4 regions of the Exiguobacterium sp. s183 genome follow, and region 2 is predicted to be linked to each of the others. Evidence: riboswitches for the same ligand, from Rfam matches in the RefSeq annotation. Region 2 holds a riboswitch; each other region holds the start of a gene.
The links. A riboswitch is a leader RNA that binds a small molecule or an ion and turns the genes downstream of it on or off. The one in region 2 is predicted to bind thiamine pyrophosphate.
Positions count from the first base shown of each region.

Region 1: it holds a riboswitch for thiamine pyrophosphate, as region 2 does, so the genes downstream of both, thiT (energy-coupled thiamine transporter ThiT) here and KNP62_RS02725 (Ykof family thiamine-binding protein) in region 2, are expected to answer to the same signal.
Region 3: it holds a riboswitch for thiamine pyrophosphate, as region 2 does, so the genes downstream of both, thiW (energy coupling factor transporter S component ThiW) here and KNP62_RS02725 (Ykof family thiamine-binding protein) in region 2, are expected to answer to the same signal.
Region 4: it holds a riboswitch for thiamine pyrophosphate, as region 2 does, so the genes downstream of both, tenA (thiaminase II) here and KNP62_RS02725 (Ykof family thiamine-binding protein) in region 2, are expected to answer to the same signal.

Region 1 covers NZ_JACSKN010000001.1:956,062-962,168, reverse strand. Annotated here, with positions in the region: gene pknB (Stk1 family PASTA domain-containing Ser/Thr kinase) at 1-12, shown strand, start outside; gene rsgA (ribosome small subunit-dependent GTPase A) at 55-942, shown strand; gene rpe (ribulose-phosphate 3-epimerase) at 946-1,602, shown strand; TPP riboswitch at 1,623-1,723, shown strand; gene thiT (energy-coupled thiamine transporter ThiT) at 1,797-2,372, shown strand; gene KNP62_RS05130 (thiamine diphosphokinase) at 2,369-2,956, shown strand; gene rpmB (50S ribosomal protein L28) at 3,014-3,202, opposite strand; gene KNP62_RS05120 (Asp23/Gls24 family envelope stress response protein) at 3,455-3,817, shown strand; gene KNP62_RS05115 (DAK2 domain-containing protein) at 3,840-5,519, shown strand; gene sdaAB (L-serine ammonia-lyase, iron-sulfur-dependent subunit beta) at 5,583-6,107, shown strand, end outside.
Region 2 covers NZ_JACSKN010000001.1:519,878-525,984, reverse strand. Annotated here, with positions in the region: gene KNP62_RS02740 (energy-coupling factor transporter transmembrane component T family protein) at 1-588, opposite strand, end outside; gene KNP62_RS02735 (ABC transporter ATP-binding protein) at 570-1,913, opposite strand; gene KNP62_RS02730 (ECF transporter S component) at 1,906-2,481, opposite strand; gene KNP62_RS02725 (Ykof family thiamine-binding protein) at 2,474-3,064, opposite strand; TPP riboswitch at 3,147-3,247, opposite strand; gene KNP62_RS02720 (GTP-binding protein) at 3,307-4,506, opposite strand; gene KNP62_RS02715 (hypothetical protein) at 4,618-4,884, opposite strand; gene KNP62_RS02710 (SMP-30/gluconolactonase/LRE family protein) at 4,897-5,778, opposite strand; gene KNP62_RS02705 (class I SAM-dependent methyltransferase) at 5,927-6,107, shown strand, end outside.
Region 3 covers NZ_JACSKN010000002.1:530,752-536,858, reverse strand. Annotated here, with positions in the region: gene KNP62_RS08285 (VOC family protein) at 1-297, shown strand, start outside; gene KNP62_RS08280 (LTA synthase family protein) at 334-2,151, opposite strand; gene KNP62_RS08275 (VOC family protein) at 2,239-2,637, opposite strand; gene KNP62_RS08270 (VOC family protein) at 2,637-3,059, opposite strand; gene KNP62_RS08265 (GNAT family N-acetyltransferase) at 3,178-3,654, shown strand; gene thiW (energy coupling factor transporter S component ThiW) at 3,683-4,168, opposite strand; TPP riboswitch at 4,236-4,334, opposite strand; gene KNP62_RS08255 (hypothetical protein) at 4,385-5,131, opposite strand; gene KNP62_RS08250 (hypothetical protein) at 5,205-5,897, opposite strand; gene KNP62_RS08245 (AAA family ATPase) at 5,992-6,107, shown strand, end outside.
Region 4 covers NZ_JACSKN010000002.1:498,443-504,549, forward strand. Annotated here, with positions in the region: gene thiE (thiamine phosphate synthase) at 15-656, opposite strand; gene thiD (bifunctional hydroxymethylpyrimidine kinase/phosphomethylpyrimidine kinase) at 625-1,464, opposite strand; gene thiM (hydroxyethylthiazole kinase) at 1,461-2,252, opposite strand; gene tenA (thiaminase II) at 2,249-2,923, opposite strand; TPP riboswitch at 3,012-3,116, opposite strand; gene KNP62_RS08040 (ion channel) at 3,244-3,648, shown strand; gene KNP62_RS08045 (hypothetical protein) at 3,656-3,808, opposite strand; gene KNP62_RS08050 (aminoglycoside 6-adenylyltransferase) at 3,860-4,687, opposite strand; gene KNP62_RS08055 (pentapeptide repeat-containing protein) at 4,684-5,286, opposite strand; gene KNP62_RS08060 (NUDIX hydrolase) at 5,342-5,791, shown strand; gene KNP62_RS08065 (YjjG family noncanonical pyrimidine nucleotidase) at 5,794-6,107, opposite strand, start outside.

The DNA of each region.
Region 1 (6,107 bases), 440 kb from region 2:
GAGGCACAATAAAGAGGTGACGGTGTCGTCACCTCTTTTTTAAAGGAGGTAGTCATAATGAAAGGAACAATCATTCGCCTTCAAGGCGGGTTTTACGATGTGATGACCGAGACGAATCAAGAGATTCGTTGTCGGGCCAGAGGAAACTTTCGAAAACGCAACATCTCACCGGTCGTCGGCGATGATGTGGTGATTCAAGATCAAGAAGATGGGACCGGCTATATTTTAGAGGTGGAAGAGCGTCAAAACCACCTCGTTCGCCCGCCGATTGCCAATATCGATCAGGCGTTCCTCCTCTTTTCAGTAAAAGAACCGGCGTTTTCGTATCATTTGCTCGACCGTTTCCTCGTCCTCATCGAGTCAAAGCAAATTCATCCAATCATCGTCTTGACGAAGATGGACTTGCTCGATAAACATGAAGTCGAGCCGATACAAGAAGCGATTGCACGTTATCGCGCCATCGGGTATGACGTGATTGAGACATCGACGGAGCATGCTCACGGAGTGGATGAAGTGCGCGGTCTCTTCAAAGGGAAGACGAGCGTCTTCGCCGGTCAGACCGGTGTCGGAAAAAGTTCGTTACTTAACGCCGTCGCGCCAGAGCTCGAGTTGGCGACAGGGGAAATCTCTAAATCACTCGGTCGAGGAAAGCATACGACGCGTCACGTGACGTTGATTCAATTAGCGGATGGTCTTGTTGCCGACACACCTGGATTTTCAAGCTTGGAGTTTCCGCAAGAACTTGAGGCAGATGAACTCAGATGGTGCTTCCCTGATTTCGTGGAACGCCATGACGATTGTAAGTTCCGTGGATGTGCTCATCTGAATGAACCGGGATGTGCCATCAAACAAGCCGTTGAAAATGGTGAAATCGCTTCAACACGATACGAGAATTATGTTACCTTTATGGAAGAGTTAAACGATCGAAAACGGAGGTATTGACAGATGATTAAAATTGCACCATCTATTTTAGCGGCCGACTTTGCCAATTTGGAGGCGGAAGTGAAAGCTGTCCAAGAAGCGGGAGCGGACTATATCCATTTTGACGTCATGGACGGACAGTTCGTGCCGAACATCTCGATTGGTCTGCCGGTCCTCGCAAGCTTGCGTAAAAAATCAGACATGGTCCTCGATGTGCATTTGATGATTGACCAACCGGAACGCTATGTCGAAGACTTCGTGAAAGCGGGAGCGGACATCGTGACCGTTCACGTGGAAGCGACGAACCATTTGCATCGCGTCTTGCAACAAATCAAAGCGGCTGGCGCAAAATGCGGAGTCGTCTTGAACCCGCATACACCGCTCTCGACGATTGAGCACGTGCTTGCGGACGTCGACATGGTATTGCTCATGACCGTCAACCCAGGGTTCGGGGGACAAGCGTTCATCGAATCGGTCGTACCGAAAATTTCAGCACTCAGTCAGCTCCGCCAAGACCGTCAGCTTGATTTTGAGATTGAAATCGATGGTGGTGTCAACGCGGAGACGGCAAAACATTGCATCGACGCAGGGGCTGATGTCCTTGTTGCGGGATCAGCCATCTATAATCAACCTGATTATAAAGTAGCCATCGATAGCATTCGTGGCGCATCTCGTGTATAATCGACGATAGAACAACAAGATAGAGTCGCAAGGGGTGTCACATCATGTGGCTGAGAGGCATACGCTAACCCTTTGAACCTGTTCCGTTCACACGGACGTAGGGATGTGGCGAAAATGCACGTTGCGAATCCAAGCAGCATGGCGTTTACGTCATGCTGCTTTTTGTCGTTCAACCAAATAAAGGAGGAAGAAAGATGAAATCACGTTTCAAATTACAAGCGCTCATTGAAATTTCATTGTTTGCAGCGCTCGGGCTCATTTTTGATTTGCTCATTCCATACCGTTTGCCACAAGGGGGATCCATCAGTTTAGCGATGCTCCCGATCTTTGTGATGGCATTCCGCCACGGATTAAAAGGTGGTCTCGCAACAGGTGCCCTCGTCGGGACACTTCAACTCTTGTTCGGTGCCTATATTTTCACGCCTGTACAATTCCTGCTCGACTATACGGTCGCTTATGGTCTCGTCGGAATGGCCGGAGTGTTCGCGGGGCGTGTGAAGCAAGCTGCGAGCAACGGGGCGACGAAGACGCTTGCCACATATTTAGTACTCGGGGCGCTCCTTGGTTCGATGTTACGATACGCGGCGCACGTCATCTCGGGAATTGTCTTCTTTGCTGAATATGCAGAAGGTCCGGTCGTCGCCTATTCACTCGGCTACAATGCTACGTATATGGCACCATCCTTTGTCATCTCAGCCATCGTGTTAGTGCTCCTCTTCACGACAGCACCACGTTTCACGCGTGTGGCGACACGGGATCTCCGTCAATGAATATTTTGATCGTCGCGGCGAGTCCGGAACCCATTTCGGGCTTACCGCGTGATGCCGATTTTGTCATCGGTGTCGATGGTGGATATCAAAGATTATTAGATGAAGAGATCATGCCAGACGTCGTGGTCGGGGACTTTGATTCGTTTAAAGGACTACCGCCTGAGGAGGCGCTACGCTATCCTTCGGAGAAAGACGTGACGGACTTAGAGATTGCACTAGCGTTCGCGAGAGAACGCGGGGCGACACGGATGGATGTATATGGTGGCTTAGGCGGACGCATCGATATGACGTTTGCGAACGTCGGCTTACTTGAAGCGTATCCGGAGATGGTTCTTCACGGAGAAGGTCAAACGGTTTATCTCGTGAGAACAGGTAGCGAGGTCATTATGAAGCGAGACGGGCACTATCTTTCCTTCATGCCTTGGAAGACGGCCACGATCTCGATTGAAGGTGTCAAATATCCACTCGACCATCATGAGGTCAAGAGCGGGGAGGCGCTGACCATTTCGAACGAATGGACCGAAGCGTCTGCCCGATTGACAGTCCATCAAGGGATGGTTCTCGTCATGATCGTCAAAAAATGAGCAAAAAAAAATCCCATCGGCGAATGCCGCTGGGATTTATTCGTTCGTGTATAAGTATTATACGCGTTCAACGAGACCTGATTTAAGTGCGCGAGCTGAAACCCAAACGCGTTTCGGTTTACCGTCAACGAGAATACGAACTTTTTGTACGTTTACACCCCAAGTACGTTTTGTCTTGTTGAGTGCGTGCGAACGGTTGTTACCTGATTTAGGTGATTTACCTGTTACGTAGCATTTACGTGCCATGCGTTTCCCCTCCTTTTTTATGTGGGTTCGTCCTAATAGACACTCGTTTATATTAGCACGGCTTTTTTCCCGATGCAACTAGAAAATCGTACCATGACAAGAAAAAAACTTGACATTACTCTCAAGGATTTGAATAATGAATGAGGTTATCGCGTTAATTGACCGAGTTTCTGGAGCAGGTTCTTTTAATAACTAGGTACTTATTGTAGAATGTACATTAGGAATCATTCCGAATAAAGGAGGCTACTCCATATGGCAATTGAAATGAAGACAACATATGGCAATATTGACATCACAAGTGACGTCATCGCGACACTCGCAGGTGGTGCGGCGATGGAATGCTTCGGTGTGGTCGGCATGGCTTCACAAGCACAATTGAAAGACGGCATTGCTGAATTGTTAAAACGTGAAAATTATGCACGTGGTGTCGTCGTACGTCAAGAAGACGAAGACGTACATATCGACATGCACATCATTGTAAGCTACGGAACGAAAGTATCTGAAGTTGCATACAACGTGCAGAGCCGAGTGAAGTATACGCTTGGAGAAACTTTAGGATTAAACGTTTCGTCGGTAAATATATTCGTTCAAGGCGTTCGTCTGACGAATGACTGACGAAAACGGAGGAGGATTTGGTGTGGGTTTAAAACGTTTAGATGGATTGGCGCTCTCAAACATGATCGCGAACGGAGCGGCCAACTTGAGCCAAAACGCAGATTATGTGGATTCGCTTAACGTCTTCCCGGTTCCAGACGGAGATACGGGAACGAACATGAACTTGACGATGACGTCGGGTGCGAAAGAAGTAGCAGCGATGAACTCATCAGATATCGCAGAGGTGTCATCGAAGTTTGCTCGTGGACTACTTATGGGAGCACGAGGAAACTCAGGCGTTATTTTAAGTCAGTTGTTCCGTGGATTCGGTAAAGCGGTTGAAGGCAAAGCGGAACTGACAACGGTTGATTTTGCAGAGGCGCTCAAGCGCGGTGTCGATACGGCATACAAGGCGGTTATGAAACCGGTTGAAGGAACGATTTTGACGGTTGCTCGTGAAGCGGCCGACGAAGCGCTTCTTGCGTCAGAGTCGACAAGTGATTTCACTGAATTTATGAAACGTGTCATCGTAGAAGCGAAAGCATCGTTAGACCGTACACCGGACTTGTTGCCGGTATTAAAAGAAGTCGGCGTCGTCGACTCAGGCGGTCAAGGTCTTCTCGTCATCTACGAAGGATTCCTTGCAAGCCTTGAAGGAAAAGAACTCGAGAAACCACATGCACCTGTCATGGATGCGTTGATCGAGGCAGAACATCATGCCCATGCTGCACAAGGATTCATGTCAACAGAAGACATTGAATTCGGTTACTGCACGGAAATCATGGTTCGTTTCCAAGACGATAAGTTAAAGGATGCGCCGTTCAATGAAGACGCATTCCGTAACGAATTGTCAGAACTAGGAGATTCTCTCCTTGTCGTCGCGGACGAAGAACTCTTAAAAGTTCACGTTCACGTCGAGACTCCAGGTGAGGTCATCACGAAAGGTCAGCGTTTCGGTGAACTCGTTGCAGTCAAAATCGAGAACATGCGTCAACAACACTCGACAATCCTTGAAGAAGAACACGGCGCAAATCAGCACGGTGTTCAACAGGCCGAGAAGCCAAAAGCACCATTTGCGATCGTAACGGTGGCAATGGGTGAAGGTGTCAGTGAATTGTTCCGTTCGCTTGGGGCGGCACATGTTATCGAAGGCGGTCAGACGATGAACCCATCGACAGAAGATATCGTCAAGGCGATTGAATCTGCACATGCGGAACATGTCTTTATCTTCCCGAACAACTCAAACATCATCATGGCTGCTGAGCAAGCGGCGTCTGTCGCACCATGCGGCGTCTCTGTCATCCCGACGAAGACGGTCCCACAAGGTCTTGCGGCTGCAATCGCCTTCAACCCAGAGGCGGATGTCGAGATGAACGAACAAGCGATGAAAGCGGCTGCCGCGACTGTGAAGTCTGGTCAAGTCACTTACGCTGTTCGTGATACGAGCATCGATGGCGTGGAAATCAAGAAAGACGAGCATATGGCAATCGCAGAGAAGAAAATTGTTTCTTCATCGACGTCAAGCCTCGAAGCGGCTAAAAAGTTGGTCGATGTACTCGTCGAAGCAGATGATGAAATCATCACGATCTTAACAGGTGAAGGCTCATCTGAATCAGACGTGGAAGCGTTGACGTCATATATCGAATCTGTAAATGATGAGATTGAGATTGAAGTACACGACGGCAAACAACCGCTTTACTCTTATATTTTTAGTGTGGAATAAGCTGTTTCAAGTCCCTACCTTCTGTATAATGAAGGTAGGGATTTTTGAAAGGGGGAAAATGAAGTGAAATATCGTAGTGTGTTTGACATTATTGGTCCTGTCATGGTCGGGCCATCGAGTTCACATACAGCAGGTGCCGCACGCATCGGGCTGATGGCAGGGAAGTTATTTGGGCGAACGCCCCGCACCGCGCGCATCACGTTTTACGGATCGTTTGCGGACACGTATCGGGGTCACGGTACGGATGTCGCGATCGTCGGTGGGATTATGGGATTCGATACGTTTGACTTGCGAATCCCACAGGCGTTAGACATCGCCGGTGAAAAAGGAATCGAGGTCATCTTTGAGACGAGTGACTTGTTGACGGATCATCCGAATACAGCCCGTGTCTTACTCGAAGATGAGTTTGGGACATTTGAAATCGTCGGGATTTCAATCGGCGGGGGAACGATTGAGATTACGGAACTAAATGGGTTCCCGTTGAAATTGACAGGTGGGGGACCTGCGCTCGTCGTCTTGCATCATGACCGATTCGGCGCCATCGCTGCAGTGACCGGCGTCTTGGCGAATCATCAATTGAACATCGGG
Region 2 (6,107 bases):
TGCCCGTCGGATCGAACCTGCAAGGAGTGGCAACAGTAATTTCGGAACGTGCCGAAGGCGTTCCCATTTCGTGTTGAGCGAAATTCCTCGTAACTGATGTGCATAGTGGAGTTGCTGTAGCTCACGCTGCAACAAAGGGATGAAACGGAACCCGACAATGGCACTATAGGCGATTGTTGGCGATAACTTCGCCTGTTGCATCAAACTCATAACGAATCGCTTTGAATCCGTTGTCATCATGAAAAGAAGGGAGAGGACCGTGAACGCCAGGACGCGAAGACTAAGGGCAACGGCAACACGTCTCTCTTCAACTGTGATGTCCTGACCGAGTATGGTCATCCATGTCTCTCCCACAAGATTTTTCCCAAACACGAGCGTCGTCCAAAACGTACCGAGCGCCGTGATGAGAAATGGGATTAAGAACAGCCCCCATCTTTTCCACGATACGTCTGTCGCCACCAGCTGAATCAGTAGCGTACCGACAATGATGACAAGCGGGGTCCATGGGTTGTAAAACAGTGCCAGACCGAACATGATGAGCGTCAATGTCACAAACTTAACCGTCGGATTCATGTCATGGAGTGACATCGTTCTCCCCTCCCTTGCAATCGATAATCAAGGAGCATCTCTGTGTTCTGCCATAGTTCATCCCCGAACGGTCCCGAAAGCTCCCCATCCTTCATCAAATAGAACGTATTGGCGATATTGGCGAACGATAGGTCATGGGTTACGAACAGGATAGTCTGCCCTTGTTCCGCATGCCGCTTCATCAGCGCCTCGAGTGCATGGAGTGACACTTCGTCCTGACCTGCAGTCGGTTCATCGAATGCAAGCAATTGCTTATTTGATAGCGACTGAATTCCAACTGCGAGCCTCCGTTTTTGACCATGGCTAAGGGATAACGGATGGAGGAATCTCTGATTATGAAGCTCCATGTCAGATAACACGGTCTCAATTGATGTTTCGTGACCAAACTGCAACTCTCGCTCAACGGAGTTCATAAAAAATAGATGTTCTGGTGATTGTGGCACGAGTCCGACCCGATGATCGTGTTCGGTTATGCTTCTTAAAAATGTCGACTTCCCGCTCCCATTCGGTCCGAGAACGGCAATCACTTCTCCAGCTCGGACGTGGAGCACCGTCTCGTTGAGCTGAAACGAATCACGTCTGACCTCATTAACCTTGTAGCGTTGAATAGCTGAGAGTGACGCGTTCGACTTCACAAATGCAAAATCCTCGACCGGACGGAATGATTCATTCCTAACGACACACCCTCGCTCTAACTCAATATGCCAGTCAAAGTAATCTCCCCATAGATGAGGACGATGCTCGACGACAATGACATTCAGATCTTTCATTTTGTCGAGCCATTTTACAAATTCTTGCGCGGTCACTGGGTCTAGATGCGTCAACGGTTCATCGAGCAGTAGCCACTGAGGCCTTCCGACTAAAGCGCAAGCGACAGCGATCCGCTGTTTCTGTCCGCCTGACAACGAATCAATTTTGCGGTTTCGATAATCACTCAACTGTAACGATTCGAGGATTTCCGTCACGCGTTGTTCGATGTCTGAGACAGGTGTCGACAAGTTCTCAAGTGTGAAAATCAGTTCTTCTTCCACCCGCTCCATGACAAATTGCGTATCCGGGTCTTGAAACACCGTTGCGACCTGCTGATTGATCTCGCCAGGTGCATAGTCGTCGTATGATCGTCCAAGTAGTTCGAGTCTACCATCAAGGATTCCGTCACAATTCTCCGGATAGAGACGGTTGAATAGCGCAAGAAGTGTCGACTTCCCGCTCCCGCTCGCCCCACTAAGAATCGTACGACCTTGACGGATTGAAACGGTCACGTCTTCAAGAATCGCCTCAGAACTCTCTGGGAATCGAAAATGAAGTGACTCTGTCTCAACCATGGACGTTCCCACTTCGTGAAATCGCATAACCGCGAAGTGATCCTGTCTTCAGCAATAGGTCACTGAGCAACTTCCCACCGATTCCAGCGATGACCATCCCACTGACGGCTCTCAGCCCGAACATCGTCGCCACATATTCTGGTTCGAGCATCGCAAATCCGCTCATGAAGTAAGTGTATACGAAACTCGTGACGGCCGAGCCAAATCCTGCTAGCATGAGAACCCAAAGCTCATATCGACGATAACCTGTCATCGCAAAGACAGCTTCCGCCCCAAGACCTTGGACGATGCCGACCAAGATGATGCGCGGTCCGATTGCATTCCCAATCAACATTTCAATCGTCGCTGCCATCACCTCCGAGATGAAGGCCGCACCCGGCTTCCGGATGATGTACGCCGAGATGATTGACACGATGAACCAGATACCGAAGATCCATTCATAGGCGATGGGTCCGATCAACCCTGCCCACAAGTTACCGATATGAACGAACAATAAATAGACGACCGCGAAGACAACAGATAATACGGAGACAAGGACGACTTCTTTCAATTTCCACGATTTAAGCATGTCGCCCTCCATGTGACGGACTATTTACGCTGAACGTCACCGTCATGACAACATGTCGGTTCTTTTCGCGCGCCCGCTTAAAAGCCGCCTCATAGTACGAGAACACGTCATCTAAGTTCCCATGGACGCCTGATGCATAATGCATCGACTCGTTATAGACACCAGCCTGTTTTGCTTGCTCGATTTCCTCATAGATAAGCTCCATGTAATTGTCAGCACCCATCGGATACAGTGCGAACTGCGAGGACACGTACTGGTCTCTTGATGCACCGTTTGATGGTTCGCTCGGTGCCTCGAGAGCCTCATCTCCCGTTGAATCTCCCGGACAACCGACAGAGAATGTTCCGCTCATCGAGACGTGCTTCCCTTCCTCGGAAGCAAGACTCAAGACCGTTCGAGCGACGTCAAACACATGCTCGACTCGTCCACGGATGACCGTCGACACGTCATCCGTATGTCTCCACACACCTGACAGATCCGTTCGTTTTAGTGCACCTTTGATTGTCCCGACAAAATCGTCTGTCATCGGGCTTAGTGTGAATCGAAACCCGACAATCGGACTCGTACCACATGATTCATTCATTCTTTTTCCCCCTCTAAATGTGTTTGCATAAAAAAAGCCGCATTCATGAGAATGCAGCAACAAAATCTATACAAACTTGCATAGAGAAAGTGCCGCACTTCCTCACGCCAGTATTACCTGGATCGAGTTATAAGGGATCGGAGCCATGCTCACATCTCAGCCGAAGCACCCCTAGTGCAGTCATTGATATGCGGTTACTTATGCAGTCACAGTATAGCGATGTTTCGAAGCTTTGTAAACGGTCAATCTGAATAGGTGACGTATTGACCCGTACCAGGGAGCGGGTCATGGAGCGTATCCCACGATGTTTCCATCTCCTCATCCGTCAACAAAAATGCGTCAAGTGAACGCTCGACAGTCTCCCGGTCCATTCGTTGACCGATGAGGACCAACTCGTTCTGTCGGTCTCCGTACGGTTCGATGTAGTCTTCGCGCAGTTCAGGTTCTGTTGCAAACATAGCCTCTCGTTCGCTCTGCGGAAGTGTCGCTAACCAGCGCCCCGCATGTTCGAGCGTTGATGCATATCCAGCTTGTGAAAACAGACAAGCAAGGTCGTTTCGTGTCGCAATCCACAAGAAACCTTTGGCACGAACGATTTCTTCAGGGTAATGTTCCATCCAATTCATCAAACGCTCAGGATGGAATGGTCGACGCCGACGGTAAACGAACGAACTGATGCCATACTCTTCTGTTTCCGGCGTATGTTCTTCCGACTCGAGTTCTTGAATCCAACCTGCAGCGCGCATCGCTTGGTCAAAATCGAACAACCGGACGTCAAGCAGGTCGTCTAACACCACATTCGAGTAGGTCGACGTCAACAACTTAGCACTCGGATTGAGCGTTTTCAGTAATCCCTTCATTTCCTGCAGTTCTTCTTCAGATACCCTGTCCGCCTTGTTCAATACGATGATGTCCGCAAACTCGACTTGGTCGACGAGAAGGTCGACGACTTCACGTACGTCACCTGTATCGACGGCTTGTTGACGTTCCATAAGCGATTCACCGGAATTGAAATCTTTGAAGAAGCGGTACGCATCAACGACGGTGACCATCGCATCGATATAGACACGTTTCGTCAAATCGATTCCGAGCGCGTCGTCAGCATACGTGAACGTCTGTGCAACGGGAATCGGTTCAGAGATACCAGAAGACTCGATGATGATGCCATCGAGGTCGCGATCTTTCGTTAAATCATAGACGGCTGTCAACAAATCTTCGCGAAGCGTGCAACAGATACATCCGTTCGAAAGTTCGACTAATTTTTCATCGGTCCGGGAGAATCCTCCCTGCTCGATCAACTTCTCATCGATATTCAGTTCACCCATATCGTTCACGATGACGGCATATTTCTTTTGATCTCGGTTATGTAAGATGTGGTTAAGCAGCGTCGTCTTGCCGCTACCAAGATACCCCGAGAGTAATGTAATTGGAATTCTTTTCATGATTTATCCTCCATTTAAATCGTAATGATTACTTTTTATATAATGGAATGGTAACATCTTTTTGTCAACAAAAAAACACGCCACACGGACGTGTTTTCGAAGAAAGTATAATCATTCTTCCAACGCTCTTCGTTCTGCCTCTGAACGCGGATAAGCGTTCGCCTGCCATTCAGCCCGATAAATCGAGTCGAGTTGAGTCAATCCGACTTCATCCTCGTCTTTGTCTGCATCGACGCTCGGCACCTCATCCCACTTCGGGTCGAGGTACGAATGGTCTTCTTCACGTGCTCGGTTTTCTTGGATCTTTTGAATCCCCATCTTAACTGCTGCTGCAATTGCGAACCCAATACCTGCTCGAACCAACAGTCGTTTCACCATCGTATTTCCTCCTCAGCGACCGAAACGATACAATGGCATCCCTTTCACTTCTGTGTCGACGATAAATACCGATCCTGCATCCGGATATTCGGCAAGCGCTTCTTCATCCATTCCTTCACGAGCCGTCGTGATGGCTAATCGATTCAGCCCATCCCCGATAAAGGCGCATGAGGTGACATTCGGCGCAGGAACATGCACTTCCAATAGTTTCACACCTGTTGACGGGTCCCAACGTGACACTCGTCCACCAGCAAAATGTGCAATCCATAGGCAGCCTTCAGAATCGGACGTCATCCCGTCAGGAAAACCTTCTTCCTCGGAAAAATCAATGACGACCTCTCCGTTTGAGAGCGTTCCTGACTTCAAATCAAAATCATATTTCCAAATTTTTTCAGTCGGTGTATCGATATGATAAAAAACGGAATGGTCAGGAGACCACGTCAACCCGTTCGAAAGTGTGAGCTCATCCATGAGTGTCGTCGTCGTACCATCCCGATCGACACGATATAATGTCGCTTGATTCTCTTTGTCTTCGAGATGAAGCGTTCCGGCGAAGATTCGACCGTATGGATCGGCTTTTCCGTCATTGAACCGCAATTGACCGTCCGGATCATCCAACTCGACAATCTTCTTCAAGTCCCGATTAATCTCATCCCATTCATAAATGCCGTCCTTCAAACCGAGGACAACGCCATCCGTCACTTTTGGAATGACGAAACCGACTTGTTTCCCGACTTCAAACGACGAGATTTCGTCTTCTCGCTCATCATACCACCACAATGTATGGCCTTCGATATCTACCCAATAAAACCGCTTCAGCTCGGCATCCCAACACGGACCTTCACCAAGCGTATTTCGTACACGAATCCACAACGACGCATCTACTTTCTCCATCACTTAGCCTCCACTCTATCCATTAGTTCAGAAATCTATTCCCCTCTCGCATCGGGACTATGCATGAATCCAGAAAATCGTGATGGATTTTCACCGTCGTCCGTTCGTTTTGCTATAGTGAAAGAAACGTAGCGAGGGAGTGAATGGCTTGTCGAAATGGGATAAACGATTTAGTTCGGAAGAGTATGTGTATGGGACCGAGCCAAACGAATTTTTACGCGAATGGGTCACGTTTCATCAACCTGAAAGAAAACATGTATTGGCCATCGCTGAGGGCGAAGGTCGAAACGCGGTATGGCTCGCCACGCTCGGCTTTGAAGTCGAGATAT
Region 3 (6,107 bases), on a different contig from region 2:
TTTGTCGTGATGGACAGTAATGAGAATCATATGTTTTCATTTAACGAAACACAGTCGCTCATCGCTTTTTGTGAGACACAAGACGAAGTCGATACGTACTGGGAGCGGTTATCGGCTGTACCAGAAGCAGAGGAGTGTGGTTGGCTGAAAGATCGCTACGGCGTCTCGTGGCAAATCATTCCGTGGGAAATGGAAGAGATGATGACGGTCGGTTCGCAAGAGCAGATTGAACAAGTCGTACAGGCGTGTCTGCCCATGAAAAAACTCGATATCGCGACGTTGCGTCAAGCCTATTAAACAAACCTCCCGAGACAAATAGCTCGGGAGGTTTTTTCATGGACTCATTTGCGAGAGGGCATCTTTCTCGATGATGGTATCCGAGAGCCGGAGCTGATTGGCCGCGCGGTCGATGTAAGGAGCGCATCGATCGAATGCGACTTGCTTTTCCGTCTCAATGGAATAGCATGTGCCGTTACCAGCACGTTCGGTCAAGTCTGGTTCATAGTAATGGTCTTCATATCGGAAAGCGCCCGTCCGAAAGACGGTCAGATTCGGTGTATCATTCAAGAGGGAGTCGCCAAGCATATATGCCGGAGAGATCCCAAGTACATCAAGAATCGTCGGTGCGATATCGATTTGACCGCCACTTGCCTCCATGACTTCTCCTGTCGTCAGTCCAGGTGGTTTGATAAAGAGAGGGACAGCACGGTCGAGTTGAAACGCATCAACCGTCGAGTCTACTTCTTCGATGGTAGCCATCTCTTCTCCAGGTGCCGTCAGACCGCTATCGTGGTCACCATATAGGACGAGAAACGTCTCATCCCACAACCCATCTTGTTTCAATCGTTCGATGAACTGACCGACCGCCGCATCGACGAAATGAACGGTATGGTAATAGTTTTCGAGAAGTGGGTCGTCAATTTCTGACAGGTCCAATCGCTTCTCGTCCTCCGGAATGTCGTACGGCGTATGACTCGTCAATGCGACTAAAAACGCATAAAACGGTTCATCCAACTCTTCCATGAATCCGACGGACGTATTCAAGAATTCCTGGTCGTTGAGTGCCATCCCGATGATGCCTTGGTCGGGGTAGTCTTTGTCGCTAAAGAAATGATTGAACCCGATGTTGTCATAAAAATCATCCCGATTCCAAAAGTCTTTACGGAAGGAGTGCATGGCTGCCGTATCATAGCCGGCCTCGTTTAAGGACTGAGAGAGCGCGCTGAATTGATTTCCCGGGAAACGTGTGTACACCGAACCGGATTTGACAGGGTAGAGTGACGTGTTCACGATGAACTCCGCATCGGACGTCCGCCCCTCATGCGTCTGATGATACACGTTCGGGAAATAGAGCATGTCACGTCGCAATCGATTTAAGTTCGGTGTCAATTCCTGTCCATTGATGCGTTGATCGATGACGGAAGTTTGGAACGATTCGAGTTGTAGGACGATGACGTTCGTATCCGGACTCGGGGCACTTAATTCCTGATAAGAGAGTGCTTTGATTTGAGAACGCTCCTCGTCTGTCAGGGCTTCGTTCCATCCCATGGCACGTTCGACGCCTCGGGCGACATCCATCGCGTGATAGCCCCAAAAACCGAGATGATAATATTCACGCATATTCGAGATTGGGTCGTCTGCAATCCATTTTTCCCCGCGCTGATAACTGAGGGTGAGCGGAATCGTGAAGAGAAGAAATCCGAGAGTGAAGCCGGCGAGCGCCAATCGTCTTCCGTTCCGCTTCGCTTCACGGACAGGATGCCGTTTGATGTAACGTAAAATTAAACCGTAAATAATGAGGTCGATGAAGAAGAACGCATCAATCGGGCGGATGAGCGTCAAGAAGCCACCCCCGACATCTCCCATCTGTCCGATATCAGACAGTAAGGCGACAGATAATAAGTCTTCAAAATAGCGATAGTACCAGACGTCCGAGACGAGTAGGGTACTATGCAGGAACAGAGAAACGTATAAAATCCATCGGCGAATCGGGTAAGACACGGCAAGTGCCCAGCTCGTCAGGAGCAGAATCGTCGCCAAATTGATGAGGAAAAACGAGAAGTCGAACGCCGTCGCGGTCAACCAGCTAAAAAAGAAGAGCTTTGCCAGAGAGAGTGACAAGTAGCTCCAATAATCGAGATATTTGATCATGAACAACACATCCTTTTCATACCCATTCCCGATGAGACGAGTGAGGGAAACGTGAAGATGTGTCCAACAAAAAAGAGGCACAGGGCCTCAGTTAATCAGAAACGTATCACGCAGTTCGATGATGGTTCCTTCCGGTGCTTTCAATTTACTTAAATGACCGTCGACGACGAAATAGATGTTGCCACCGTGCTTCGGCAAGAACGTGACGCCTAGCTGTTCGAGTCGTGCGACTTCCGCTTCGAGATCATCCACATAGAGGGCGAAATGAACGGGACCGGCCGTATGTTTCGAGTAGTCTTGTAACGTTTCATCCGTTTTAGCAGTCTGGAGCTCGATATAAAAATCCCCGAGCTTGAGCCAACTATTGAAGTCACGCGTATGGAAGTTTGGCGATTCTTGGACGAGTTCAAAACCGAGTGCTTCGTAAAATGACTTCGATGCGGCATAATCTGGTGTTTGGATACAGATATGGTGAATTTGTTTCATTAAGACTTTCCTTTCGTTTGTAGGTTGTTCACGCGATCGCGATGGAACGGGGAAGTCACATCTTCCGAGATAAGACTGATCGTATGTCCATCCGGGTCCACTACGTCAAAGCAAGACATGCCTCCGAAATCGTGAAGCGGTGTCGCAATCAACCCTGCTTGTTCGAACGATTGATACGCGAACTGGATGTCTTCACAAATGACGTTGAAATAGACATGGGCTTGTCCTGACGCATCTTTGAACGTTGTGGGTTGCGGTGACGAGGTTTGGATCAATCCGAGCTGAGTCGAACCGTCTGGTAGACACAAACCGATGCCTCCTTCCCAGCGACCAATTTCTTTGGCATTAAAATAAGTTGTATACCAGTGTAGGGACTGTTCTACATCTGATACGGGAATGAAGATACTTCCGATTCGGAACATGTGATAACCTCCTTTTCTCTTATTAGTGTAGCGAATGCATGATCTCGAAGATACGGGGGAAGAAACTTTTTACGGGAGAAAGCGTATGAAAGAGAGAGAAAATCAATGAGGTGAAAGCATGAAAGGAAATGAAATCACGATTCAACCGATTGATGCACTCAATCGAGAGGCAATCATTGCTCTGACAGTGGACGAGAAACAGTCCCGATTCATCGAGACGAATGCCGAGTCGCTTCAAGAGATGGTCGAGGATACGAAATATAATTGGAAAAGCTATGCATTTTATGACGGTGCGCAACCGGTGGGCTTCATGATGGTCGGAGCAGAAAACCAGACAGAACGGTATGTGTGGCTCGATCGTTTCATGATGGATCAACACAAACAGGGGAAAGGCGTCGGGACGAAGTGTCTACGCATCGCAGTGGCATTTATCCAGACAGAGTACGATGTGGATGATATCATCCTGAGCCTCCATCAAGAGAATGAAGTCGCGAAACGATTTTATGCAAAGAACGGCTTTGTCGACAGCGGCTTAATCGATGAATCGAACGGCGAAGCAATCTGGGTCTATCACACAAAAAACCGACCGTCATGAGTCGGTCGGATTCCTAAATCAAAATACGTTATTTGAGTATGCTCGGTCGCAACTGTTTGACGCGTGATAAGACGAGCCAACCGAGAAGCGCACCCGTCAAACTAGAGGCAAGGAACGCTGGGACGAAGAAGAAGGCACCGAACGTCGAACCCATCAACAGTTTCGCATACGGGACGGCAATCAACGAGGCGATGACACCAGTTCCGATGATTTCTCCGAGAGCGGCAGCATAGACGCGATTCGTGCGAACGAAGAACATACCAGCAAGAAATGCACCAATCATGCCACCGGGGAACGCGAGAAGTGACCCTGTGCCGGTCATGACGCGAATGAGTCCGGTCACGAATGCGACGAGAACGGCTCCGATTGGGCCGACGGTGACTGCGGCAATCACGTTCACCATATGCTGAATCGGATAAGCGCGGGCGACACCTGTGGGAATCGAGATGAACATTGAGCCAACGACGGCGATGGCGACGAGCATCGCCATCCAAGTGAGTTGTTGAATACGCATGAATAGTCTCCTTTCAAAAATAAAAACGCCACGTTTCCAGACGGAAAAATGGCGTGGACATACAGAGACGTATCCCAAGCCACTTCCCTACGCTGGTATGAGCCAGATCAGGTTCAAAGGGTCCGGCAAATGCCGTCTCAGCCCGAGGGCTCCCCTAGTGGTCGTTTATTGGTTTGAGTATAACATAGCTATCTGAAATCGGGAGGGTTCATGAAATTATCCTTCATACTTGGCTAACAGGTCCTCATAGTCCTTCTCGTTCCAAAAGAGCGGTGAGATGGATTCGGGACCTTTTAAAATTTCTCCATCTTGATCGTATACGATGGCATATCCACCTTCGACATCGAACACGAACAAGTCGGCAGTGACTTCGGTCACGCCATTCCCGGCGATAATCACATCGTCGATTGGTTCTCTTGAAAGTTCGACACCCGCTTCATCGAGTTCGACGAGGAGGGCTGACGTGTACGCGTGACGGTCATAGACGGATTGAAATTCATCCTGCGTTAGGACGACGTCGGTAGGAGGGGCACTTGTTCCGAATTTTCGATTTTCAATCTCTTCGACGTATTGAAGGAAAGACTCCTCTTGCCAAAAGAGTGGTGCGACCGACTCAGATCCATTGATTACCGTTCCGTCCTGACTGTCGAATACCGTGGCATACGTCCCATCATCGAGTTTGAACGGATAAATATCTGCATATGTGTGCTCAAGCCCGTTTCCGGCAATGATGACGCGTTCAAACGTCTCGCGGAACGGTTTGATGCCTTGTTGCTCGAGCGCAGCGAGGAGTGGTTGTGTTTGTTCATATTGGTCATAAACGTCTTTAAAGTCTTCACGTGTCCATTCGGTGATGGGTTCATCGGTTGATTCGATTGGGATCGGATTGTCTGCCACCGTATCTGTATCCGTACAACCCGTCAGTAAAAGTGCACCTAATCCGAACATCACCCATCGTCTCATGATTTCATCCCCTTAACTGACATTTTCCACCATTTTATCATTCATGAATGAAAAGTAGAACCTGTGCACATTCTCACTCGGGGTGAGGATGGGTCGTATAGTGATCGAGTGTGCTCTTAAAGTGAAGCGTATCTTCTTCAGAAATCGTCACACCTGATGAGGTGCCGTAGCGAACCGCATGATAAACGGACGGGTTCATCGGTAAATCGATGCGTTGGAACCACTCTTGCAGTGTCTCATGAGCACGCAATCGCTTGGCTGGTACGAGAGATTGGTTGAATGTGATCAGTGCATCACGAATCGGGACGTTCGTGAACGCTGTGAGCGTCGAAACGGACGAAGCGTTTTCGCGTTGTAGCGATTCGACAAGCGGGTCTGCGTTTGAATCAGCATGATCTCGTGCGCGCGCCAAACGTTGCTTCCGTTTTCGATAGATATAAAAGGACAGGCAACCGAGCGCAAGCAAAGCGCCGAATAACCCGAGATTTCGTCGTGTAGATTCTCCAGATTCCGTGATTCTCTCAAAAAAGTTATGCTTTCCTTTTTGGGGGTCCAATTTAAATGGGTAATCTGCTTTGGATTCACCAATTAAAATTCCATCATCTTCATCCGATAAGAGATCAGTCGGAGGACTGTTATTTTCCTCGACGGGGATCGTTTCCGGATTATAGAGCCACTCGAATACACTCGTTGCAACCACTATCATCGTGAACGTACCAAGGAGTGTGGTGGCAATCAGGAGAAGAAACTTGTTCGTCCAGCGCAAGAGGATACCTCCTTTTTGAATGTTCAGACTATTTGTTGTTTATCTTACCATAAAAAGGTAAAGTTTGAGTAAGACAAAAAATGGAGGTCGTCATATGGGCATGGAGCAGGTCATCAAACAGTTGAACGAGGTGTATTTAGGAAAAGAGGATGTCGTACGCCTCTGTTGTACGGCGTTACTCGCGGAAGGACACATTTTGTTAGAAGATGT
Region 4 (6,107 bases), on a different contig from region 2:
TCAAGAAATTAAATTCAGAGACAAGCGAAACGCCGGGTAGCCGTTGCTACATCCGGTGCAGAAGCAATGGCAGAGATGACGGCAACGCCGTCTGCCCCGTCATGAATGATGGAAGGAACATGCTCTGGAAGGATGCCTCCGATCCCCACAATCGGAAGCTGTGGGTATTGTTCACGGACTTGTTGAATCAGTTCAGTGCCGCGCACATGCCCCGCATCCAATTTGCTTTTCGTCGCGTGAATCGGGCCAATCCCGACATAATCTGCAAACGGAAGAGCCGCACTTACTTCCTCCATCGTATGGACCGACACCCCTAACCATTTGTCAGGGCCTAACTTTGCACGGACCCATTCGGCAGGCAAGTCGTCTTGTCCGACATGCACACCGTCTGCACCAATCGAGATTGCCAAGTTCACATCGTCATTGATGATGAATGGAACATTCGCTTGTCGACATACCTGTTGGAGCGTCCTTGCCATTGCTTCTTTTTCATCTCCATACAATGCATCTTTACCTTTTTCGCGAAATTGAAAACATGTCACACCACATCGAAGTGCCGTTTCGAGTGTCCCCACCAAATCAGATGTATCCGTCGTCCCACACACAAAATAAAGACGAAGTTGCTTAGCGAGCGCTTGTTTCGTACATGACGTCAACGGTAACCACCTCTTCTTTCGCTAAACGATGTCCCCAATGATTTGTCGGTCCATGTCCCTGTCCAATCGATAATCCATGCGTGATCGCCTGATGGATAAATTGCTTCGCGTCCGCGACAGCTTGACGAAGTGTCTTTCCGTATGCCAGCTCAGCCGTCAAAGCTGCAGAGAACGTACATCCCGTTCCATGTGTGTCTTTCGTCCGAACGCGGGGTGCGCTCACTTGAAACGCTTCAGATTCGGACACAATCAAATCGACGGCCTTCACACCTTCCATATGTCCACCTTTGATGATGACGACATCGACACCGAGTGCCCGAATCAATTGAGCGGCCTTCATCTGATCTGCCTCCGTTCGAATCTCGATTCCGGCCAATACCTCTGCCTCAGGGATATTTGGCGTCACGACCGTCGCATATGGCAACAGCTTCGTCCGAAGTGCCTCGACCGCGCTATCTTGCAACAAAGAAGCGCCCCCTTTCGCCACCATGACAGGATCGACGACGACGTGGTGGAAACGATGACGTTCAAGTGCTGCGGCTACCGCTTCAATTCGCTCCGCATCTACCAACATGCCAGTCTTGCATGCTGTAATCTGAAAGTCATTGGCCACTGCATCGATTTGCCGAGTGATCATTTCCGGGGAAATCGCTTCAATCCCATGCACACCTAGTGTGTTTTGAGCCGTAACCGCGGTCAACACACTCGTCCCGAACGCACCGAGCTCTTGAAATGTTTTTAAATCGGCCTGAATACCAGCGCCGCCCCCTGAATCAGATCCTGCAATCGTCAAGACTTGTGGTCTCATGAGGTCGACACCTCGATTCGATTCGTCGGGATTGTATATTGCGTCAATTGATGGAGTGCATTTAAAAAATGAATAGGAAAATCTCCCGGTCCTTCTGCGTGTTCACTCGCCAATTCTCCACAATAGGCATAACCTGATATAGCTGTCACCGTCGCCTTGAGCGCGCTCTTTTCAACCGCAAGACAAGCCCCGACGACCGCACTAAGCAAGCATCCCGTACCGGTCGTCTCGGTCATCCGTTTTGTTCCACCTCGTACTTCCATGACGACACTCCCGTCGCTGACCACGTCTTCTTTTCCAGTTACGGCCACGACGCATCCGTATCGTTTCGCCGCTTCAAGCGCCAATTGTCGCGGTTCACATGCTCCGTCACCTGCATCGACACCTCGCGCTACCCAATCGACACCTATCAATGTCGCAATTTCTCCTGCATTTCCCCGAATGACCGTGACACGGACGTGACGCAAAATGCGTTCGACGACATCCCGGCGGAACGACGTCGCCCCGACTCCAACCGGATCAAGTACAATCGGGCATCCCGCTTCGTTCGCCGCTTGTCCCGCACGAATCATCGTCGCCTCAGTCATCGTACCGAGTGTCCCGATGTTTAACACGAGCGCATCGCTCACAAATGTCATCTCTGCCACTTCTTCAATCGCGTCTGCCATCACCGGAGAAGCACCGATGGCGAGCAGTCCATTCGCCGAAAAATTGGCCACAACCGTGTTTGTGATGTTGTGGATCAATGGCGATTGTTTTCGAATCTCACTCCAAATCTCCTGTCTCATTGGTTGACCTCCTGTGACAACGACCATGATTCGAGCGTCCATGCCATTTCCCAGAAGGCGACTTCGTAATAGCAACTCTTCAAGAAGAGTTTTGTGTAACGAAGCCGTTCTTCTTCTGTCGCTTGTCCAGCCAATTCATCCAACCGATCAATCTGTTCTTCCACCAACTCACGGAACCACTCCGAACCGTACGTCGCAATCCAAGCTGAATAAATCGGATGGTCAGGTCGTTTATCTTTTAAACGTTCACCGATTTCGTAATACACCCAATAACACGGAAGAATTGACGCCAATACGTCACCGAGAGTCGGCCCTGCCTGTTGCATATGAAGGGCATACGCATAAGCGGTTGGTGCCGGTTCAAATGTCGCCAGTTCAACATCCGTCACGTTGAGCATCGTAAAGAACTCACGATGAAGTGAGAGTTCCGCCTCAATCGTGTGCAACGCATGCGTCAAAAAGCGACTCGATAGTTCCATCGTCGGTGCAAGCGTCGCCCCTTTGGCCTGCACTTTTGAGAATTGATTCAAGTAATACGAGTCTTGCATGACGTAATGTCTAAACTTTTTCTCATCGAGCGTTCCTTCTCCGAGTGAACGGACGAACGGATGATGAAAGCTTGCTTCAAACAATCCATCCGCTTCCTGACGTAGGTGATCTGTAAATTTCATAGTAACTCCCCCTTATAACAGATAAAAAGACGCCGCCTCCCATAACGGAAGCGGCGTCTCGAACAGTCATATCTAGGTGAAGCCATATGAGTCGTCTCGCCCACTTCCCTACGCTAGCGTGAACTAGATCAGGTTCGAAGGGTCTGGACCTTGTCCATCTCAGCCGCGTGACGCGACTCCCCTAGTGGCAAACATTATGAAATTCAGTCGTCTTCGACCACATTCTATCAATCTTTTTACCAATTGAAAACCTTTTCCTCTCCCGTTTCTCATCCTTCGCTTAGGGAATGGATAAATGAACTCATTTACATGAAAAGGATGTGTCCGGATTGAATACGATTTTATTAACCATTGCATTACTCTTCATCAGTTTGAACGTGTTTTGGTTTTTCAAACGTCAAACGTACAAGCAAACAGGATTTGACGGGAGATTGTTCGCTCAGTTGTTCGTTAGCCTACTTGGTGTCATGTTAGGATTCACATTGATTTATTATGCTTTATCTCGTGATTCAGTCATTCTTGTGACTTCACTCGAATCCATGAATGCCGTTGAACCGACTTGGGAAAACCTCCTGTATTTCAGCGGGGTCACTTTATTATCAATCGGATTTGGTGATTTGTTGCCGATTGGTTTGACCCGATTATTCGCCATCATCGAAGGCGCCATCGGCATTTTGTTACCGAGTGCCTTCTTCATCAAATCGATGTATCAAAAAGACAAGTGAACATGTCCTAGCGCCCCGTGATGAGTAAGAACATATTAAATGCGACGAGACCAAGGGGGAGCATCGCAACCAAAATGATTGGCCATTTTTTTAAGCGAATGCCGACAAAGAGGACAAGACTTCCGACTAGAAGAGCAATAAATGTCGTATATGGATTCATGTAAAAAACGCTCCTTTCTCTATAAGGAGCGTTTCCCGGCTCACGGCCTCATTAATCGTTCGAATGTCGAAGTGTTGCACATGCGGCACGGACGCGTCTGGCTTCTTCTTCCCGGAAGACGAAATCACCTTGTTCCGCGACACGCTGCGCGCAAAAGAAGAAGAGTGATTGCAGGCGGTCATGCGTGTCTTCAATAGCGCTCAGCTCAGCCAAGGCATACGTCGCCGTGAGCATCTCCCACAACTCTTCCGGTAAATGCTCTCGCATCCCGTCGCCAGACTTTCCGAGATTTACTGAGAATTCCGTCGCATAGCCGATATTCCATTGCATCATCTGACGGAGCATATTTCGCATGATGTCGAGATGATCGAGCGCGTATAACACCTGGTGTCGTTTGATTCCTTTGATAACATAGAGTGACACCCACCAAAACTCATTCCAACAAGCCGCATACTCGTCAACAGACGGGCGTGTCACACGGTATGTGTTGTCTGACGGTGTCACACTCGGATGATGATCTCGGTCGAACACGATCTGACTGAGCGAATCGGCTTCGAGCATCTCTTCAAGTTGCTCGATGCTTCGAATCGTCAAATCAATACGATGTCCGTCTACATACTGCACCAAAAATGCCACATGTCGTTCGGGATCAGACGTTTCAGGTGTCTGCATGATCAAGACTTCTCCAAACATATCGATCCATGAGCGATCGGTCGCAACCGCTTTTACATCTTCTACGTAAAAAGTGAGGTCGACATCCTGATACGCGTCCGCTTGTACATTCGGATTGACGAGCGAGCCGTTCAAGACGACCGTTCGGATGTATTCACGTTCTTTCGCGAACGCAATCAACTGTTCAATAATTTGTTCCGGTTTCATTCTATAATCGCCCCCAATGAGCGCGCGACTTGGATTGCCTGCATCGCGTCTAGTTTTGTTTGTTGTAACGTCACGTTTGAAAAATCAACCCCGTCGACAAGTGCCCCTCTGAAGTCAGCACCACGGCACACCGCATGTTGAAGTGTCGCTCGTGACAAGTCCGCCTGATGCCAAACCGTCTCGGTCAAATCGGCACCGTATAGGTCCGCCTCAACCATACGAACGTGGGTCCAATCCATTTTCTTGAGTGACACGTGACGAAGGTTGACGAATGACCAGTCCCCTTCTGTTACATGGACGCCCTCAAACTGACTCTCCTCAAAGGAAGACCCCGTCATTTTACATTGCTCAAACTCACTCGTGAACAAATTGGCACCATGGAACTGACAGTTCAAAAATGAGCTGCCGACATGACGGGACGCATTCCATTTCGAATCGGTAAAATCACAGTTGATGAACTGACAGCGCTCCGTTTGTAGTTCCGTCGCATCGACGTATGTGAAGCGACAATTCTCGAACGTGACGTGTGACAGCTCTTCGTCACGGAGTGTCACGTCGCGGAAATCTTCGTCTCGATATTGCGTATATGGTTGAAACATAATATCCCTCCTTCAGGTATACTAGAACATATGACAAAGATTGGAAGTGATATAGATGGACCTCGTATTCCCGACTGAACAAGGCGTCTTCAATTACCGCGTCGCCGGTATTTTCGTGAAAGACGGACACGTATTGATTCACCGAAATATCCGGGATGACTTTTGGGCACTGCCTGGTGGTCGCGTGACGCTCGGTGAAGAAGCCGCAACCGCCCTCGCGCGCGAGCTACATGAAGAATTGGATATGCGCGTGACCGATACCACGTTCGCCTTCGTCCACGAGAACTTGTTTACCTACAACGACCAACCGTTTCATGAGATTGGACTGTACTTTTATGTAGACGGTGACCTCCCGCTCCAAGAAGGAGACTTTTACGGACCTGAAGGAGACCACCTCATCTATCGTTGGCAAAAACTTGACCGTCTTCGAGAGGTCACGCTCTATCCAGAAGTACTCGCACAACTACCGAATCGTTTGCCGTCTCATTCACTAAATCCGGCTTGAACTTAGAGAAGCGATTTCAACTCGTTTAAATGTCGAATCTCGTACGTCGACTCCATCGTCGCGGCCACTTCATTCGGATTGAACCAACATGTATCTAGGCCGTACATCCGCCCACCGGCGATGTCTGCCGTGACTGAGTCGCCAATGATTAAGCCCTTCTCTGGCTTTACGTTCGGGATTCGATCAAAGACGTAGTCAAAGAACGGCTTCATCGGTTTTTGCGAGCCGGTCGCATCCGATACGAAGACGTCTTGGAAGTACGGCAATAGTCCCGATGACTCTAACCGTTTGAATTGTGTCTCCGTCACACCGTTTG